3 regions of the Cupriavidus sp. KB_39 genome follow, and region 2 is predicted to be linked to each of the others. Evidence: predicted binding sites of a transcription regulator. Region 2 holds the regulator's gene; each other region holds the start of a gene.
What was found. Region 2 encodes sigma-54, which starts transcription at its own class of promoters, with help from an activator protein. Its sites were predicted from a motif close to TGGCANGNAANCTGCTTT; they were not measured.
Positions count from the first base shown of each region.

Region 1: urtA (urea ABC transporter substrate-binding protein) is a predicted target of sigma-54. The motif match lies at 2,801-2,818, and genes of this name have one in related genera.
Region 3: AB4Z27_RS18545 (isopenicillin N synthase family dioxygenase) is a predicted target of sigma-54. The motif match lies at 2,799-2,816, and genes of this name have one in related genera.

Region 1 covers NZ_JBFREV010000002.1:180,316-187,665, reverse strand. The annotation lists gene cyoB (cytochrome o ubiquinol oxidase subunit I) at 1-1,558, shown strand, start outside; gene cyoC (cytochrome o ubiquinol oxidase subunit III) at 1,564-2,214, shown strand; gene cyoD (cytochrome o ubiquinol oxidase subunit IV) at 2,214-2,561, shown strand; gene urtA (urea ABC transporter substrate-binding protein) at 2,875-4,137, shown strand; gene urtB (urea ABC transporter permease subunit UrtB) at 4,255-5,898, shown strand; gene urtC (urea ABC transporter permease subunit UrtC) at 5,900-7,117, shown strand; gene urtD (urea ABC transporter ATP-binding protein UrtD) at 7,114-7,350, shown strand, end outside.
Region 2 covers NZ_JBFREV010000014.1:93,693-99,131, forward strand. The annotation lists gene hprK (HPr(Ser) kinase/phosphatase) at 1-43, opposite strand, end outside; gene AB4Z27_RS13305 (PTS sugar transporter subunit IIA) at 100-555, opposite strand; gene hpf (ribosome hibernation-promoting factor, HPF/YfiA family) at 1,034-1,387, opposite strand; gene AB4Z27_RS13315 (RNA polymerase factor sigma-54) at 1,438-2,919, opposite strand; gene lptB (LPS export ABC transporter ATP-binding protein) at 3,053-3,853, opposite strand; gene lptA (lipopolysaccharide transport periplasmic protein LptA) at 3,894-4,538, opposite strand; gene lptC (LPS export ABC transporter periplasmic protein LptC) at 4,602-5,237, opposite strand; gene AB4Z27_RS13335 (KpsF/GutQ family sugar-phosphate isomerase) at 5,250-5,439, opposite strand, start outside.
Region 3 covers NZ_JBFREV010000024.1:70,160-77,509, forward strand. The annotation lists gene AB4Z27_RS18530 (arylamine N-acetyltransferase family protein) at 1-51, opposite strand, end outside; gene AB4Z27_RS18535 (Mpo1 family 2-hydroxy fatty acid dioxygenase) at 264-761, shown strand; gene AB4Z27_RS18540 (HU family DNA-binding protein) at 1,059-1,517, shown strand; gene AB4Z27_RS18545 (isopenicillin N synthase family dioxygenase) at 1,617-2,606, opposite strand; gene kdgD (5-dehydro-4-deoxyglucarate dehydratase) at 2,976-3,890, opposite strand; gene AB4Z27_RS18555 (MFS transporter) at 4,318-5,682, shown strand; gene garD (galactarate dehydratase) at 5,711-7,306, shown strand.

The DNA.
Region 1 (7,350 bases), on a different contig from region 2:
GTTCCTGAACACGCTGAGCTTCTGGCTGTTCGTGGCCGGCGCGATGCTGGTCAACGTGTCCCTGGGGGTTGGTGAATTCGCACGTACCGGCTGGCTGGCGTATCCGCCGCTGTCGGGCATCGACTACAGCCCTGGCGTAGGGGTGGATTACTACCTCTGGTCCTTGCAGATATCAGGCTTGGGCACGCTGCTGACCGGCGTGAACTTCCTTGTGACCATCCTCAAGATGCGCGCCCCGGGCATGACCCTGATGCGCATGCCGGTGTTCACCTGGACCGTGCTGGGCACCAACGTGCTGATCGTGGCCGCCTTCCCGGTGCTGACGGTGTCGCTGGCGCTGCTGGGCCTGGACCGCTACTTCGGCATGCACTTCTTCACGAACGACGGTGGCGGCAACGCCATGATGTACGTGAACCTGATCTGGATCTGGGGCCACCCCGAGGTGTACATCCTGATCCTGCCGGCGTTCGGCATCTTCTCGGAAATCATCTCGACGTTCTCGGGCAAGAAGCTGTTCGGCTACAAGGGCATGGTCTACGCGACGGCCGCGATCATGGTGCTGTCGTTCCTGGTCTGGCTGCACCACTTCTTCACGATGGGCTCCGGCGCCAACGTGAATGCCTTCTTCGGCATCACCACGATGATCATCTCCATCCCGACCGGGGTGAAGATCTTCAACTGGCTGTTCACGATGTACCGTGGCCGCGTGCAGCTGACGTCGCCGGTGCTGTGGACGCTGGGCTTCATGGTCACCTTCGTGATCGGTGGCATGACCGGCGTGCTGATGGCCGTGCCGGCCGCCGACTTCGTGCTGCATAACAGCCTGTTCCTGATTGCCCACTTCCACAACGTGATCATCGGTGGCGTGCTGTTCGGCTACCTGGCCGGCGTGACCTACTGGTGGCCGAAGGCGTTCGGCTTCAAGCTGGACGAGCGTCTGGGCAAGTGCGCGTTCTGGTGCTGGCTGGTTGGCTTCTACTTCGCGTTCATGCCGCTGTACGTGCTGGGCCTGATGGGCATGACCCGCCGCCTGAACCATACCGACAACCCGGCCTGGACCCCGTTCCTGTACGCGGCCGTGATCGGCGTGGTGTTCATCGCCATGGGTATCGGCTTCCAGGTGCTGCAGATCGTCGTGTCGATCCGCAACCGCAAGGCGCTGGCGGACGTCACGGGCGATCCCTGGGGTGGCCGTACGCTGGAGTGGGCCACGTCGTCGCCGCCCGCGTTCTACAACTTCGCGCACACCCCGGTGGTGCGTGACCTGGACGCGTTTGCCGACATGAAGGCCCGTGGCGAGACCATCCGCACGGACGGCTACGAGCAGATCCACATGCCGAAGAACACCGCTGCAGGCTTCTACATGGGTGCCTTCAGCCTCGCGCTGGGCTTCGCGCTGACCTGGCATATCTGGTGGCTTGCCGCCGTGGGCCTGGTTGGCATGGTGGTGGCGTTCATCCGCCGCGCCAACGACGACCATATCGATTACTACGTGCCGGCCAAGCAGGTCGAGCAGATCGAAACGCTGCACCAGCAGCGCATCGCTACGCAGGGCTGATCATCATGTCGACTGAAGTTCTAGACCGTTTTGGGGCGCAAGCCCCCGCCCACGGCCACGCGCACGATGCCGCGCATGACCACGACCACGCCCATCACGACACCAGCGAGAACACCGTCTTTGGTTTCTGGCTGTACCTGATGAGCGACTGCATCTTGTTCGCGTGCCTGTTCGCCGCCTACGCCGTGCTGCGCGGCGAAGTGGCGGGCGGCCCGTCGGGCAAGGAGCTGTTCGAGCTCAACTTCGTGCTGGTCGAGACGTTCATCCTGCTGTTCTCGTCGATCACGTACGGCTTCGCGATGATCTCGCTGCAGAACCGCAGCAAGGGTCGCGTGCTGATCTGGCTGGGCGTGACGTTCCTGCTGGGCGCCGCGTTCATGTCGATGGAAATCTATGAGTTCCATCACCTGATCCACGAAGGCGCCGGCCCGGGCCGCAGCGCGTTCCTGTCGTCGTTCTTCACGCTCGTGGGCACCCACGGCCTGCACGTGGCCAGCGGCATGGTCTGGATGCTCGTGCTGATGTGGCAGCTGAACAAGAAGGGCATGACCCCGACGATGGAAAAGCGCCTGAACTGCCTGAGCCTGTTCTGGCACTTCTTGGACATCGTCTGGATCGGCGTCTTCACCGTCGTCTACCTGATGGGAGCACTGTAATGGCACAACAACATGCAACGGCCGCCCACGGCGAGTCGCACGGCCACAGCAGCGTCAAGTCGTATGTGATCGGCTTCGTGCTGGCCGTGATCCTGACGGTGATCCCGTTCAAGATCGTGATGGACGGCACGATGGACCGCGGCACCATCCTCTGGATCATCCTCGGCATGGCCGTGGTCCAGATCGTGGTCCACCTGAAGTACTTCCTCCACATGGATGGCTCCAAGGGCCAGCGCTGGAACGTCATGGCGTTCCTGTTCACGCTGCTGATCCTGTTCATCGTGCTGGCCGGTTCGCTCTGGATCATGCACAACATGAATGCCAACATGATGCCGATGATGAAGTAAGCATCGTCAGGCATGCAGCGAAGACGGGGCCCTCGGGCCCCGTTTTTTATTGTCGGCGGTGCGCGATGCACTGTCGCCGGCCCGGATCCTGCACTGATTTGCGGCCATGCACGATGCCGGTGCGGGAGTTGGCGCGCCCCCGCCGGCCCCGGTGACCCGATTGGCACCGGATTGGTGCGACGGGATCACCCGCCGTGACGTTTTCTCCCACCTTTGATCGTTCCCGGCCCGGCAGTCCATGGCACGCTAGTTGCAGAAGGATCACCCGGGGTGCGTAGAGTCCCTGACCACATACGACAAACTGGGAGCTGCAATGAAACGACGTGACATGCTGAAGCTGTCGGCGGTAGCCGCCGCGGCAATGATCGGTACCAGCCCGCTGCTGGCGCAGTCGAAGGATCCGATCAAGGTCGGCATCCTGCATTCGCTGTCGGGCACGATGGCCATCTCCGAGACCTCGCTTAAGGACGTGGCGCTGATGACCATCGACGAGATCAACAAGAGCGGCGGCGTGCTGGGCCGCAAGCTCGAGCCGGTGGTGGTGGACCCCGCCTCCAACTGGCCGCTGTTCGCCGAGAAGGCGCGCCAACTGGTCACTCAGGACAAGGTCGCCGTCACGTTTGGCTGCTGGACCTCGGTATCGCGCAAGTCCGTGCTCCCGGTCTACGAGGAACTGAACTCGCTGCTGTTCTACCCGGTGCAGTACGAGGGCGAGGAAATGTCGAAGAACGTGTTCTACACCGGCGCCGCGCCTAACCAGCAGGCCATCCCGGCTGTGGAATACCTGATGAGCAAGGAAGGCGGTGGCGCCAAGCGCTTCTTCCTGCTCGGCACCGATTACGTGTACCCACGCACGACCAACAAGATCCTGCGCGCGTTCCTGAAGAGCAAGGGCGTGGCCGACAAGGACATCGAGGAGGTCTACACCCCGTTCGGCCATAGCGACTATCAGACCATCGTCGCCAACATCAAGAAGTTCTCGCAGGGCGGCAAGACGGCCGTGATCTCGACGATCAATGGCGACTCCAACGTGCCGTTCTACAAGGAACTGGGCAACGCTGGCCTGAAGGCCAAGGACGTGCCGGTGGTGGCCTTCTCCGTGGGCGAGGAAGAACTGCGCGGCATCGACACCAAGCCGCTGGTCGGCCATCTGGCCGCCTGGAACTACTTCATGTCGGTGAAGAACCCCGAGAATGACGCGTTCAAGAAGCAATGGGCGGCATGGGTCAAGGCCAACAACCTGCCCGGCGGCGACAAGCGCGTGACCAACGACCCGATGGAAGCCACCTACGTCGGCATCCATATGTGGGCGCAGGCGGTCAAGAAGGCCGGCACCACCGATCCGGACAAGGTGCGCCAGGCCATGTATGGCCAGACCTTCAAGTCGCCGGACGGCTTCACGCTGACCATGGGCGAGAACCACCACCTGTACAAGCCGGTGATGATCGGCGAAGTGAAGGGCGACGGCCAGTTCTCCGTGGTGTGGAAGACGGCGAAGCCGGTGCGCGCGCAGCCGTGGAGTCCGTTCATCGCGGGTAACGAAGGCAAGCCGGACAAGGTTGTCGCCGGCCGCTGATCTCCAGCGTACCCATGGTGTTTTGCCCCTCTCCCTTGGGAGAGGGGAGCCCTCCCTCGGTCGTTCCACGCATAAAAGACGCGAACCATCGCGCCATATCAGACGCCAGCCAGCCCTATGCACCGATCTCCATTCCCGTCCGCCTTGCCGTGGCTGCGCGCCATGCTGGCTGCGCTGTTGCTGGCCGCCGCGCCGCTGTGGGCGGCACCGCTCACGCAGGCTGACCTCAAGCCGCTGGTCGAAGACGACTTCGACGCGAAGACCGCCGCGCTCGCCGCGCTGACCCAGGCGCCGCCCGAGCAGGCCGGCCCGATCCTGCGCGCGCTCCAGGACGATGCACTCCAATTTGCGCCATCGGTGGGCATGGTGCGCCAGGATGGCGACAAGACCGTCGATGCCATCACTGGCAAGCCGGTGACCGTGAAAGCCGATGAACTCGAGTCCCTCACGCTGAACAACAGCCTGCGGGCCATCGTCGATAGCGCCGCGAGCAGCCTCCTGCTGCAGTCGCCGGACATCGCGGTGCGTACGCAGGCCATCAACACCTTGTCCGATCAACCCGAGAGCGCCTCGCGCGAAGTCGTGGAAGCGGCCCGCAAGGCCGAGGCCGATGCCGGCCTGCGCGCCCGGCTCGACGTGATCTGGGCCAACACCGTACTGGCGCAGGGCACCGACGCCACGCGCGACGCGCGGCTGGAAGCCATCCGCATCCTCGGCCAGGACAGCAATCCGCAGATCCGCCAGAAGCTGACGCCGCTGGTGGAGCGCGATGAAGCGGGCAAGTTCAAGGAGCCCGACGCCGACGTGCGCGCCGCCGCCCAGCAGGCCATCGACAAGATGCGTGGCGAGCAAGGCCGCGCCGAGCTGCTCGGCAACCTGTTCGCCGGCCTGAGCCTCGGCAGTGTGCTGCTGCTGGCCGCGCTGGGCCTGGCCATCACCTACGGGCTGATCGGCGTCATCAACATGGCGCACGGCGAGTTCCTGATGATCGGCGCCTACGCCACCTACGTGGTGCAGACGCTGTTCCGCGCCTATGCGCCGAATGCGTTCGATTGGTACCTGCTGGCGGCGCTGCCGGCGTCGTTCCTGGCAGCGGGTGTCGTCGGCTTCGCCATCGAGCGGATCGTGCTGCGCCACCTGTACGGCCGCCCGCTCGAGACGCTGCTGGCCACGTTCGGTATCAGCCTGCTGCTGATGCAGGCCGTGCGCACCATCTTCGGCGCCCAGAACGTGGAGGTAGCCAACCCCAACTGGATGAGCGGCGGCGTCACGGCGATGGCCGGCCTCGTGATTCCGTACAACCGCATCGTCATCATCGCCTTCGCGCTGGCCGTGGTGGCCGTGGCGTGGGCGGTGCTGAATCGCACGCGGCTCGGCCTGTTCGTGCGCGCCACCACGCAGAACCGCACCATGGCGGCCTGTGTGGGCGTGCGCACGTGGAAGGTGGATAGCTACGCCTTCGCCTTCGGTGCCGGCATCGCCGGGCTGGGCGGCTGCGCGCTGTCCCAGATCGGCAACGTAGGGCCGGACCTCGGGCAGGCCTACATCATCGATTCGTTCATGGTGGTGGTGCTCGGCGGCGTGGGCCAGCTGGCCGGCACCATCGTCGGCGCCTTCGGGCTCGGCCTCATCAACAAGTTCATCGAGCCGTTCTACGGCGCGGTGCTGGCCAAGATCTTCGTCCTGGTGCTGATCGTGCTGTTTATCCAGAAACGCCCGCAGGGCCTGTTCGCGCTCAAAGGGCGCAGCGCGGAGGCATGACATGCGTAGCTTTCAATCGAAATCCTCGAACGGGGCGCCGTTCCGCCTCTCGGTTCCCGAGCGCCAGCCGCTCTTCTCGCGCAAGGTGTGGCTGGCGCTGGTCATCCTCACGCTGGTGGTCGCGGTCGGCGTGCCGATCTGCGCGCTGGTGATTCCGGAGGGCCACCCGCTTCACCTGTCGGCCTACGCGCTGACGCTGATCGGCAAGATCATGTGCTTCGCGCTGGCGGCCATTGCGCTGGACCTGGTGTGGGGCTACTGCGGCATCCTGAGCCTCGGCCACGGCCTGTTCTTCGCGCTGGGCGGCTATGCGATGGGCATGTACCTGATGCGGTCGATCGGCCGCGAAGGCGTGTACAAGAGCGACCTGCCCGACTTCATGGTGTTCCTCGACTGGAAGGAGCTGCCCTGGTTCTGGCACGGCACCGAGCACCTGCCGTACGCGCTGCTGCTGGTGGTGCTGGTGCCGGGCGTGCTGGCGTGGCTGTTCGGCTTCTTCGCCTTCCGCTCGCGCATCAAGGGCGTGTACCTGTCGATCATCACGCAGGCCATGACCTACGCGGCGATGCTGCTGTTCTTCCGCAACGAGACCGGCTTCGGCGGCAACAACGGCTTCACGGACTTCAAGCGCATCGCCGGCTACGCCGTGGCCGCGCCGGAAACCCGCGCCGCGCTGTTCGTGCTGACCTTCCTGGCGCTGCTGGCCGGGTTCGTGGCGTGCCGCTATATCGTCACGTCCAAGCTGGGCCGGGTGGTCACCGCCGTGCGGGATGCCGAGATGCGCGTGATGTTCTCCGGCTACAACCCGCTCGGCTACAAGCTGTTCGTCTGGACCTTCTCGGCCGTGCTGTGCGGGATTGCCGGCGCGCTTTACGTGCCGCAGGTGGGCATCATCAACCCGGGTGAGATGTCGCCAGCCAACTCCATCGAGATGGCGGTCTGGGTGGCCGTGGGCGGCCGCGGTACGCTGATCGGGCCGATCGTCGGCGCCTTCCTGGTCAATGGCGCCAAGACCATGTTCACGGCCTACTTCGCCGAATACTGGTTGTTCCTGCTCGGCGCGATGTTCGTGCTCGTGACGCTGTATCTGCCCGATGGCGTGGTGGGCCTGTGGCGCCGCCTGCGTGGCAAGCGCACGGCCGCCCAGAAGATCCAGGCGGCCACGGGCGAGCCGGTGAACCCGGCCGCCGTGACCCCGCAACAAGGGAGCGAAGCATGAACGCGGCCACTTCGCAACAAGGTGCAAAACACGGCGCGGATCAGGCGGAGAGCGGCGACGCCACCGGCCTGGGCCGCGTGCTGGAGCCCGGCGTCATCGACACCTCGCACGGTCCCATCCTCTACCTGGAGGACCTGACCGTGCAGTTCGACGGCTTCCGCGCCCTGAACAAGCTGTCGCTGTCCATCGATCACGGCGAGCTGCGCTGCGTGATCGGCCCGAACGGCGCTGGC
Region 2 (5,439 bases):
TGTCGTCGAAGATCGACTGCGAGGTGACGCCGGTGAGTTCCATGCGCGTATGACTTTCGGGGGCGGACAGGCCGTTTCAGGCGGCCGTTGGGGCGGGAGTCAGGGGTGCCACTGCGTCAGCAGATCATGCACCGCTTCCGACGTGGGCAGTGTGGCGAGGCCCTCGCGCATCTCGCGGTCCGAGAGCAGTTGGGCGATTTCCGACAGGATTTCCAGATGTTGTTGCGTGGCCTGTTCCGGCACGAGCAGGAAGATCAACAGCGACACCGGCTTGCCGTCCGGCGATTCGAACGGAATGGGCTCGGCCAGGCGCATGAAGCCGGCCAGCGGCTGCTTGAGACCCTTGATGCGGCCATGCGGAATGGCCACGCCGGCACCCAGACCCGTGGAACCCAGCGATTCGCGCGCGAACAGGTTATCGGTCACGGTAGCACGCGCCACGCCATGGTTGTTCTCGAACAGGAGCCCGGCTTGCTCGAACACCCGCTTCTTGCTGGTGACGGTGACGTCGAGATGGATGTTGCCGGGTGGCAGCAATTTGGCCAAACGATTCATGGGCGATGCGCGAGAAGTCAGGTTAGCGGGCCGGGGCGCGAAGGCCGTCCCGCCGGATTCGGGGCGAAACTTGGGTACCGAGATCTTGTCTGGGACGCCCGCATTGGAGCGTCCGGCCATTATAGAGCAGGGCTCCACCGCGATTTTGCGATGCAGCGCCGGGGTCGCGGCGGTGCCACGACGTGCCGGCCGGCTTGCCCACCCGGGGTGTCCCGGGGCCGTCCTGTCGTTATTTGTATGGCGGAGCATACACCGAGGCGGGCGGCTTGCGAACACTTGTTCCCATTTTGACCGCTCCCGGGGGCCCCGGGTCGCCCTCCGGCGTGGCAATAAGGTAACGAAACATTCCAGGTGCCCGCACCGTCACCGCCATGGCGCGCGCCCATCAAAAAAGCCGCGCTGATTGCGCGGCTTGAGCTCTTCTTTTCAGTCCTCTGCAGGGTCGGCAACCGCTCTGTTTTCGGTTGCCTGCAGGTCTCTACTGCTGCGTCAGTTGCTGGGCGGCCATCTGGTACTTCACCGCCTCGCGATCGTGGCCCTGTACGCGGTCCTTGTAGCGGATGACCTGGCGGTCGAGCTTGTCGACCAGACAGTCGATCGCCGCATACAGATCTTCATGATGCGCTTCGACGAAGATGTCCTTCCCCTTCAGATGCAGATTGATTTCCGCGTACTGGCGCCGGTCCTTCTCCTTGTGGTTGTCCACCGATAGCAGCACGCTCACGCCGATGACCTGATCGAAATGCCTGACAATTCGCTCCAGTTTCGTTTCCACATACTCACGCAGCGGGGGCGTGATGTCGAGGTGGTGTCCACTGATCTTGAAGTTCATAGCGCTTCTCCTTCTGAAAGAGCCGCACCAGGCAGGCGGTTGCGGCTCGGCTACAAAGTCTTGCGGAGATTGACTGCGGGGATCTTGAGCGCTTCGCGGTATTTCGCCACCGTGCGGCGTGCGACCACGAAGCCTTGCTCACCCAGCAGTTCGGCGATCCGGCTGTCGGAAAGAGGATTCCTGGGGTCTTCGGCTCCTATCAGTTGCTTGATCAGCGCGCGGATTGCCGTGGAGGAGGCCGCGCCGCCAGTCTCCGTAGAGACGTGGCTCCCAAAGAAGTACTTCAACTCGAAAGTACCCATGGGCGTGGCCATGTACTTATTCGTGGTGACCCGGGAAATGGTCGACTCATGTAAACCGAGTGTATCGGCTATTTCCCGCAAAACCAAGGGGCGCATCGCGATTTCGCCATGCGTGAAAAAGTTCTTTTGACGTTCCACAATTGCCTGCGAAACACGCAGGATCGTATCGAATCGTTGCTGGATGTTCTTGATAAGCCACCGCGCCTCCTGAAGCTTCTGCTGCAGGCCTGCCGTCCCCGTTTCGCCCTTCGCGCCGCGCAGGATCTGCGCATACATGTCGTTGATGCGCAGCCGTGGCATGACATCCGGATTGAGCGCCGCGATCCACCCGCTGCCGCTCTTGCGCACGAACACGTCGGGCACCACGAAGTCGGCCTCGGGACGGTTGAACGCGTGCCCCGGATACGGCGCCAGCGAGCGAATCAGTTCGTGTGCCGCCTTCAGTGCTATTTCGTCCACCTGGAGCGCTTTCTTTAGCCGCGTGTAGTCGCGCACGGCCAGCAGTTCCAGATGATGATTGACGATGGTCAGCGCCAGCTCACGATGGGAGTGCTTCAGGCGACGCAATTGCAGGCTGAGGCACTCCGCGGCATTGCGCGCGCCCACGCCGGGCGGGTCGAAGCTCTGCAGCAGGGTCAGGATCGCGTGGACTTCGTCGATCTCGAATTCGAGTTCCTCGGGCAGTTCGGTGCAGATTTCCTCGAGCGAGGCGCTCAGGTAGCCGTCATCGTCGAGCGATTCGATCAGGAAGATGGCCAGGCCCTTGTCGCGCACCGAGATCTTCAGCGGGGCCAACTGCCCCATCAGGTGCTCGCGCAGCGTGGGCTCGGCATCGCGCAACTGCATCGGCGACTTTTCGTCCTCGTCGCCCTGGGGGCGGCGGGCGAAGTCGTCGAGGCTCCAGTCRCTGCCGTAGTCCTCGCTGCCGTTGTCGTTGTAGTTGTCGTCCTCACCGCCGGACGCGCCATCGGTGCGCGCGTCGCCGTTGGGCTGAGGCTCGGAGGAGGCCGGCGCGGGGGCGCTCTGGAGGTTGACCGAGCCATCGGCGGCTACCCGCAACGGGCTTTCGATCCAGTCGTTTTCGCGTTCGAGCAGGGGATTTTCGGTCAGCGCCTGTTCCACTTCCTGCTGGAGTTCAAGCGTCGAGAGCTGCAACAATCGAATCGACTGTTGCAGCTGCGGGGTCAATGCCAGATGTTGCGAGAGACGAAGCTGAAGCGACGGTTTCATGCGACCTATTCTATGCGCATCCTTCCGACTATGGAACGGAAATTGCTATCGCCTATCGCTCTGACTTCCTGATCGACCCCGGCTGTCGCCGTGGAGGCCGGGAGAAGCGCGGCCGCACGCGGCGGCCGATGGGTCACATGCGGAAATTTTCGCCCAGGTACACGCGTCGCACGGACTCGTTGGCGATGATTTCCTCAGGCTGGCCGGCGGCCAGCACCGTGCCTTCGCTGATGATGTAGGCGTGGTCGCAGATGCCGAGCGTCTCGCGCACGTTGTGGTCGGTGATCAGCACGCCGATGTTGCGCGCCTTCAGGAAGCTCACGATGCGCTGGATTTCGCCCACGGCGATGGGGTCCACGCCGGCGAACGGCTCGTCCAGCAGGATGAAGCGCGGCGCGGAGGCCAGCGCCCGGGCAATTTCCACGCGGCGGCGCTCGCCGCCGGAGAGCGACAGCGCCGGGTTGTTGCGCAGATGGGCGATCTGCAGGTCGTCCAGCAGCGAATCCAGGCGGCGTTCGATCTCGGCCTTCGGCAGCGGCTTGCCCTTCTCCAATTGCAACTCGAGCACGGCGCGGATGTTTTCCTCGACGTTGAGCTTGCGGAAGACCGAGGCCTCCTGCGGCAGGTAGGACAGGCCCATGCGGGCGCGCTCGTGGATCGGCAGGCCGCTGATGTGCTGGTCGTCCAGCACGATGTCGCCCTCATCCAGTGCCACCAGGCCCACGATCATGTAGAACGACGTGGTCTTGCCGGCGCCGTTCGGACCGAGCAGGCCGACCACCTCGCCGCTCTTCACGTCCAGCGAGACGTCCTTGACCACGGTGCGCGAACCGTAGCGCTTCTTCAGGTGGCGCACGACCAGCGTGCTGCTGTCGGTACGGGCGGCCGACGGGGCTGCGGAGGCGTTCGGGGCGAGCGTGGCGGAGTCGTTCATCAGGTCAATGCATGCGTGACGCGGCGGGCGCGTCCGGGGTTCAGGGCTTGCCGGGCGCGGGCGCCGGCTTCAGTTCCAGCGGCGGTGGCGGCGCGGCGGCGCCGCTGGCCGGGTCCGCGCGCGGCGAGAGCACGGCGCGCACGCGGCCGGACGGGTTGCCGGTGGAGGTGTTGTTGTCGCCGCCGGCAGCCGTGTAGTACTCGTTGCGGCTGTCGTAGGTGATCACGGCGCCGCGGATCTCGTCGACGGTCTTCGCGCCGGCGATGCGCGCCGCGCGGGCATGACCGATCAGCTTCGACATTTCCTGCTTGCCGTCGTACTCGATGCGGTCGCCCCAGCCATCGATGTATTCGTCCACGCCGTCGCGCTTCTGGCGGATATACGCCTGGCGTCCCGGATTGGCCGTGGCCACCGCGTACTGGTAGCCCTCGGGGTCGGTGCGGATCTGCGCGGCGTCCGACTTCAGCACCATCGTGCCCTTGGTCAGCACGACGTTGCCGGTCAGCGTATAGATCTGCTTCACGTCGTCATAGCTGGCGTTGTTGGCCTCCAGCACCAGCGGCTTGTCCTTGTCGGCACGCTCCGCCAGGGCCGGCTGGGCCAGGGTCGCGCCGAGCGCGGCGATTGCCACCGCCAGGGCGGGCACGATGCGGCGACAGGACAACGTCGTCAGGGATGGGGTCATGTTGGTCAGCTGAGAGAATGACGGGCGATCCGTTGCCGGCGCCTGGCGTGCGTGTTGTTGTGCTTACTGCGTGGTCCGGGCCTGCCCCGACGGCGGATTCATGACGATGGTGCCGCGTACGTTGCCGAGCAATTGTACTTCGCGCGTGACATTGTTGAAGACCAGTCCGTTGGCCGTCATCACCGACGGGCCGCGCGTGAGTTGTACCGCTTTATCGGTCTTGACGATGTCGTCATTGACCAGCAACTGGAAATATTGCGATGCAGCGGTCATGCGCGGGTCCTTCGACGGATCCACGCCGGGTTGCCGTACCAGGAAGGCATTGCCGTACAGGTCGATGACCGAGCCCTCCGAGTTCATCACGCCCCGGTCCGCGTTGACCGTGACCGGGGGGCGGTCCGGCTGGTAGGCGCGCATGGCCGGCGTGGTCACCTCGTAGGTCTGGTCGTCCTCGAAATGGATCATCTTCACGCCGGTGAAGCGCATCTTGGTGGCGCCGGTCGTGTCCAGTTCCGTGGCCGAGAAGCGGTCCATGTAGTAGTCCGCCTCATGGCGCTTGGCGCGGTTCTGGGCGGCCTCGTCCTCATGGGGCGAGTTGATCTGCACCAGCCAGAACGTGCTGCCGGCGACCATCGCCATTAGCAGCAGCGGCAGCAGCCGCATGACCAGACCGGAGATCCTGCCGAAGAAGTCGCGCATCGCCGGCCCCGCTCAGATGACCTTGGCGCGGGTCAGGTCATGGATGTGGAGCGCGCCCACGAGCTTGCCGTCGCCATCGACCACCAGCAGCTGGTTGATGCGGTTCGCTTCCATGATCTGCACCGCTTCCACGGCCAGCTGGTCCTGGTTCACCACGTGGGGGTTACGGTGCATGACCTCGCCGATGGGCACGGTGCGCCAG
Region 3 (7,350 bases), on a different contig from region 2:
CGCCGGTAGCTGATCGGGCGAGAGCGGGGAAATTTCATCGACGGGAAGCATGGGGTTCGCTGTCTCCGTGGGGGTCCGATAGCGGCCCGGGTGGCGGTTGGTTTGGCGAGAATGCCAGGCTGCGCCGACGGAATCCGCTTCGTCAGCGGTGGGGTAGACCGAGGCCGGCGCGCCCACTACTATAAGTCCACAACGCCACCGGCACCGATGCCCCACGCATGACAGGGTCATCCTCAGCCGGGCCCTCTCACAGGAGACGCCCCGTGAAAACCCTGATCGAGCATCTGTCGCATTACGCGGCCTATCACCGCGATCGCCGCAACATCGTCACCCATTTCGTCGGCATCCCGATGATCGTGCTGGCCGTGACCACGCTGCTCGGCCGGCCCGCCMTGCCGCTCGGCGAGGGGGCGGCGTTCCTCACCCCGGCCATGGTCGTCTACGCGCTCTCGTGCCTGTTCTACCTGCGGCTGTCGTTCGCCTTCGGCCTCGCCATGGCGGTCATTCTGGCCGTATTCCTATGGGTTGGGGCATGGATTGCCGCGCTGCCGACGGCGGCCTGGCTCGCTTCCGGCATCGGCCTGTTCGTGGTGGGATGGATCATCCAGTTCGTCGGGCACTACTACGAGGGGCGCAAGCCGGCGTTCGTCGATGACCTCGTCGGGCTGCTGATCGGCCCGCTCTTCCTGGTGGCGGAGACCGCGTTCGCGATGGGCCTTGCCCGCGAAACGCACGACGCAATGGCCGCGCACGTGCACTGATCGGGTCAGATTCCAGATCTTCGGGCACACGCCGCGCACGCCAAAGTGGGGGGACGTACCCCCTTTACGCGTGCGCAAGGCCCGCTCGCGAGCCCGTTGCTGACGCAAAGCAGCGACAAAACCCGGGGTTTTCACTGGGTTTGACGTGCCTCATGTACGAAAACCCCTTGACTTGCGGTACTTTCCGCTATGATTCAGTGCGTACCGGCACCCGTGATTCGCAACGTGCCACTGCGGTGAGACGCAGCGATACGCRGCGATACGCCGGGACACATTCTTCAACTCACGTATATCGATATGGCGACCAAAGCGAAACCGACCACGAAGACTGCAACCAAGCCCGCTGCCAAGAAGGCACCGGCAACCAAGGCACCCGTGAAGGCTGCCGCCAAGAAGGCCGCTCCGGCCAAGAAGGCTGCTCCCGCCGCTGCTCCGGCTCCGAAGCCGCTGAAGGACACCTTCAACAAGTCGAGCCTGGTCGCTCACCTGGTAGCTCAGACCCAGCTGGAAGCCAAGGCCGTGAAGTCGGTGCTGGCCCATCTGGAAAACACCATCGTCAGCGCGCTGAACAAGAAGGGCGCCGGCGAATTCACGCTGCCGGGCCTGCTGAAGGTGACCGCACAGCAAGTGCCGGCCAAGAAGAAGCGCTTTGGCAAGGACCCGTTCACGGGTGAAGAGCGTTGGTTCCCGGCCAAGCCGGCCAGCGTCAAGGTCAAGGTCCGTCCGCTGAAGAAGCTGAAGGACGCCGCGGCCTGATCGCCACGCATCTTTGGTAGTCCTGAAAACCCCACCCGCTCCGGCGCGTGGGGTTTTTTGTTGCCCGGATGCCCGGGCGGCGAGGGCGGCGAGGGCGGGTCAGTACGCCTTGAAATTGGCTGCCACGCGCTGGCGCAGGAAATCGCCCGCCGAGATGGCYGGGTACAGCCGYGCAGGGCCCTCGATCGTCGCCTCGCGGTTGGCCTGGCAGAAGAACGCCAGGCTGTAGCGCGGGCCCATGTACTCGCCCGGCGCGGGGTTGCGCACGCGGTGGAAGTTGGACGGCAGGCGGTCATCGCTCCAGCGCATCAGCATGTCCCCGATATTGCACGTGATGACGTCCTCGTCCGGGGCGATGGGCGTCCACGCCTGCGCCTCCATCTCCTTGCCCGGACAGACCTGCAGGCCGCCCTGGCCCTGGCGCTGGAACAGCAGCGTCAGGCAGTCGAAATCCGTATGGGCACCGGCACGCCAGAGTTCGAGTTTGTCCTGCGCCTCGGGCGGAATCGCGTAGTAGTGCAGCAGCCGCAGCGTGCTCTGGTAGTCCGGCGCGGCCGGGTCGTGGGCGCGCGTGAAGAATTCCGGATCGAAGCCGAGCTTGTCGGCGAAGCAGGACAGGAGCTTCATGCCSACCTCCCAGCACTGGCGCTCGAAGGCCAGCATGGTGGCCTGGAAGCCGGCCAGCTCCGCCTCRSTGGGCCAYAGCGGCGCCATGTGCGGGCGSGTGATCTGGTAGGACTCCTTCTGGTCCGGCGTGCCSGTGGACGGCCGYACCTGCGCGCGGGACTCCCAGCCGGCGTTGTTGGCCTTCTGCAGCGGATACAGGCCCTTCACGGCCTCCGGCAGCGCGAAGAAGCGTTCGGTCATGGCGAAGGCTTCGCGCACGGCGGCGAGGTCGATGCCRTGGTTCGCMACCTGGAAGAAGCCGACGTCCACGGCCGCATGCCAGAGTTCGTCGGCGATCTCGGCCTTGCGGCGGGGGTAGTCGGAGAGGTCGATGCGGCGGATCTCGCGCGCGCTGGTCTCGTGGCCTTGCGCGCCCATGCGGGATTCGCGGGCCAGTTCGTGGAGGGAGGCGGTGTCGGTCATGATCGTTCCGGAGTCAGGAAAGGTTGGGTGCGGCCCTGCCTTTCGCGCGATGACTGCCGGGGGATCTGACCTGCGGACGATCTCTTGAGCCCCGGTGCCAGTCGCGCAAGGGCGGGGCACGGACGTCAAGAGCAATTTCCTGCCGCGCACCGGGGGTGGGCGGTTGAACGCTTCTACTCTTCGGGGGGTGAGATTGCAGGTTTCGGGCCAGGGGGATGGCGCCGATTTTGRSCCARTTSCGGGCCGATTTGCGCCGGGGTGGCGCACGCCATGCCGCAGGATGGTGCGGCGCGCCCAAAAAAAAACGCCGGCGCAAAGGCCGGCGTTCAGTTCTTTCCTCCCGCAGCGGGGAGGGCACCACATGACCGCTTACTGCGGTCCCAGCTTGCGGATCAGGGCGTCCAGCTTGCCCATTTCCTCTTCGTTCAGGTCCGTCAGCGGTGCGCGCACCGGGCCGGCATCGTGGCCAACCAGCTTGGCGCCGGCCTTGACGATCGACACCGCGTAGCCGTGCTTGCGGTTACGGATGTCCAGGTACGGCAGGAAGAAGTCGTCGATCAGGCGACCCACGGTAGCGTGGTCGTCCGCCGCGATGGCGCGGTAGAAGTCCATCGCCGTCTTCGGGATGAAGTTGAACACGGCCGACGAGTACACCGGCACGCCCAGCGCCTTGTAGGCAGCGGCGTAGACCTCGGCGGTGGGCAGGCCRCCCAGGTAGGCCAGGCGGTCGCCGAGCTTGCGGCGCACGCGCACCATTGCCTCGATCTCGCCCACGCCGTCCTTGAAGCCGATCAGGTTCGGGCAGCGGTCGACCACGCGTTCCAGCAGGTCGGCGCCGATGCGCGAGTTGGCGCGGTTGTAGACGATCACGCCGCACTTGGTGGCCTTGCAGACCTCTTCAATGTGGTTGGCGATGCCTTCTTCGCTGGCTTCGGTCAGGTAATGCGGCATCAGCAGGATGCCGTGCGCGCCCAGGCGCTCGGCTTCCTTGGCGTATTCGATGGCCACGCGGGTCGGGCCGCCGGCGCCGGCCAGGATGGGTACCTTGCCACGGCAGGTTTCCACCGCGGTGCGGATCACGTTCGAATAGTCCTGCTGCGTCAGCGAGAAGAACTCGCCCGTGCCGCCGGCTGCGAACAGGGCCGAGGCGCCGTACGGGGCCAGCCATTCCAGGCGTTCGATATAGGTCGACGGGCGGAAATTGCCCTGTTCGTCAAAGTCGGTCACGGGGAACGAAAGCAGGCCGTCCGAAATAATCTGCTTGAGTTCTTGCGGTGTAGTCATGTCGCTCATCCTGATCGCCACATGGCGAAAATGGTGTGGTTTGTTAATGGGGCAAGGCCCGTTCGATGACCTCGCACCCAACTGCTGAGTGGATTCGAGATAAGTCATCGTACAACTAACAACTTGACGGTGCAAGGGCTAAGGGCACGACCGAGGGAAAACCCCGGCATTTTTGCCCGCACCGGGGGTGGGCAGACGAGGGGGGCGTCACATCGCCCAGACCGGCCGATCGCCCGCCAGGCCGCAAGGAGATTGAAAGGAAGGCCATCGGGCCCGATGCCCGAAAGCAGGGCGATTTGCACCGTTCAGGGTAAACGCGCACTGTGTCTGACGGAACCGCGTCCCTATAATCGCAGTCGTACGACGACATATCACAAGCCGGTTCCCACGCATTCTGCACCCGGTCCCCGGCTGTGAGGAGACCCCGATGAACGCAAGCCCCACTTCCAGCACCGCCGCCGCGACTTCTGTCGAAGGCGCGCGCCGCACCAACGTCCGCTACTGGATTCTCCTGCTCATCTTCATTGTGACCACGGTCAACTACGCCGACCGGGCCACGCTGTCGATCACCGGCCCCGCGATGCGCGAGGAGTTCGGCTTCAGCGCCGTGCAGATGGGCTATATCTTCTCCGCCTTCAGCTGGGCCTATGTGATGGCGCAGATTCCAGGCGGCTGGCTGCTCGACCGCTTCGGCGCACGCCGCATCTACGCGGCCAGCATCTTCGTCTGGTCGTTCTTCACGCTGCTGCAGGGCTGGCTGGGCGTGTTCGCCACCATCGGCTCGGTCATGACCGTACTGTTCGCGCTGCGCTTTGCCGTGGGCCTGGCCGAATCGCCGGCTTTCCCGGCCAACGCCAAGGTGGTCGCCAGCTGGTTCCCCACCGCCGAGCGTGGCACGGCATCGGCCATCTTCAACGCCGCCCAGTACTTCGCCGCCGTGGTCTTCACGCCGCTGATGGCCTGGGTCGTCCATAGCTGGGGCTGGCACCACGTCTACCTGTGGATGGGCCTGATGGGCATGGCGCTGGCGCTGGTATGGCTCAAGATCATGCGCAGCCCGGCCACGCACCCGGCCGTGAACCGCGCCGAACTCGACTATATCGAGCAGGGCGGCGGGCTGATCCATATGAACGAAGGCGCCGGCCAGGCCAAGGAAAAGGCACCGGCGGGCTGGTTCTACGCCAAGCAACTGCTCTCCAACCGCATGCTGGCTGGCGTGTACCTCGGCCAGTACTGCATCAACGTGCTGACGTACTTCTTCCTGACGTGGTTCCCGGTGTACCTGGTGCAGGCGCGCGGCATGTCGATCCTGAAGGCGGGCTTCGTGGCCTCGCTGCCGGCTATCTGCGGCTTCCTGGGCGGGGTGCTGGGCGGGGTGATCTCCGACAGCCTGCTGCGCAAGGGCTACTCGCTGACCTTCGCGCGCAAGCTGCCCATCGTGGTCGGCATGCTGCTGTCCGTGTCGATGATTGCCTGCAACTACGTGGATGCCGAGTGGCTGGTGGTCGGCATCATGGCGCTGGCCTTCTTCGGCAAGGGCATTGGCGCGCTGGGCTGGGCTGTGGTGGCCGATACGGCGCCCAAGGAGGTCATGGGCCTCGCCGGCAGCATTTTCAACACCTTTGGCAATATCGCCGGCATCGTGACGCCGATCGTGATCGGCTATATCCTCAGCGTCACGGGCTCGTTCAACGGCGCGCTGGTTTTCGTGGGCATCAACGCCCTGGTCACCGTGGTGAGCTACCTGGTGATCGTGAAGGACATCCGGCGCGTGGAACTGAAGCACGCCTGATATAGAGAGAAGACAAGGACCCCCCAACATGTCTGAACAGGATTCCCCGGTGGCCGCCCAGGCCGTGGCTGCCGACCCCAAGCCGCTGTACATCCGCATCCACGCCGACGACAACGTGGCCATCATCGCCAATGACGGCGGCCTGCCCGCCGGCACGGTGTTCCCGTGCGGCCTGACGCTCGTGGAACGCGTGCCGCAGGGCCACAAGGTGGCGCTGGTGGACCTGAAGCAGGACGACGCGGTCATGCGCTACAACGTGGTGATCGGCTACGCGCTGAAAGACCTGCCGCGCGGCAGCTGGATCAACGAGCGCGTGCTGCGCATGCCCGAGCCGCCGGGCCTGACCGACCTGCCGATCGGCACGCGCGTGCCGGCGCCGCTGCCGCCGCTGGAAGGCTATACCTTCGAAGGCTTCCGCAACCCGGACGGCTCCGTGGGCACCCGCAACATCCTGGCGATTACCACCACGGTGCAGTGCGTGTCCGGCGTGGTCGAGCACGCGGTGCGCCGCATCAAGGCCGAACTGCTGCCGCGCTACCCCAATGTCGACGACGTGATCGGCCTGGAGCACACCTATGGCTGCGGCGTGGCGATCGACGCCCCCGATGCCATCGTGCCCATCCGCACGCTGCGCAACATCGCCCTGAACCCCAACTTCGGCGGCCGCGCGATGATGGTGAGCCTGGGCTGCGAGAAGCTCCAGCCGGAACGCCTGATGCCGCCCGGCACGATCCCCATCCAGACCGGCGCCGGCGAGGTGCAGGTGGGCGTAGTCTGTCTGCAGGATGACCAGCACGTGGGCTTCGGGTCGATGATCGACTCGATCATGACCATGGCCGAATCGCACCTCGAAGTGCTGAACGCGCGCCAGCGCGAGACCTGCCCGGTCTCCGAACTGGTGGTGGGCGTGCAGTGCGGCGGCAGCGACGCCTTCTCGGGCGTGACCGCCAACCCCGCCGTGGGCTACGCCACGGACCTGCTGGTGCGTGCCGGCGCCGCCGTGATGTTCTCGGAAGTGACCGAGGTGCGCGACGGCATCGCCCAGCTAACCGCACGGGCCGCGACGCCGGAAGTGGCCGAGGCCATGATCCGCGAGATGGACTGGTACGACCGCTACCTGGACCGTGGCCGCGTGGACCGCAGCGCCAACACCTCGCCCGGCAACAAGAAGGGCGGGCTGTCGAACATCGTGGAAAAGGCGATGGGGTCCATCGTCAAGTCGGGCAGCTCGGCCATCTCCGGCGTGCTGTCACCGGGCGAGAAGCTCAAGCAGAAGGGCCTGATCTACGCCGCCACGCCGGCCAGCGACTTTATCTGCGGCACGCTGCAACTGGCCGCCGGCATGAACCTGCACGTGTTCACCACTGGCCGGGGCACGCCGTATGGCCTGGCCGAGGTGCCGGTGATCAAGGTGGCCACCCGCAACGACCTGGCGCGCCGCTGGCACGACCTGATGGACATCAACGCGGGCCGCATCGCCACCGGCGAGGCCACCATCGAGGATGTAGGCTGGGAGTTGTTCAACCTGATGCTGGACGTGGCCAGCGGGCGCAAGAAGACCTGGGCCGAGCACCACAAGCTCTACAACTCGCTCGCGCTGTTCAACCCGGCGCCGGTGACCTGAGTCACTGGCTGGGCAGGGAAGAGAAGGGGCCGCCGTCGCGCGGT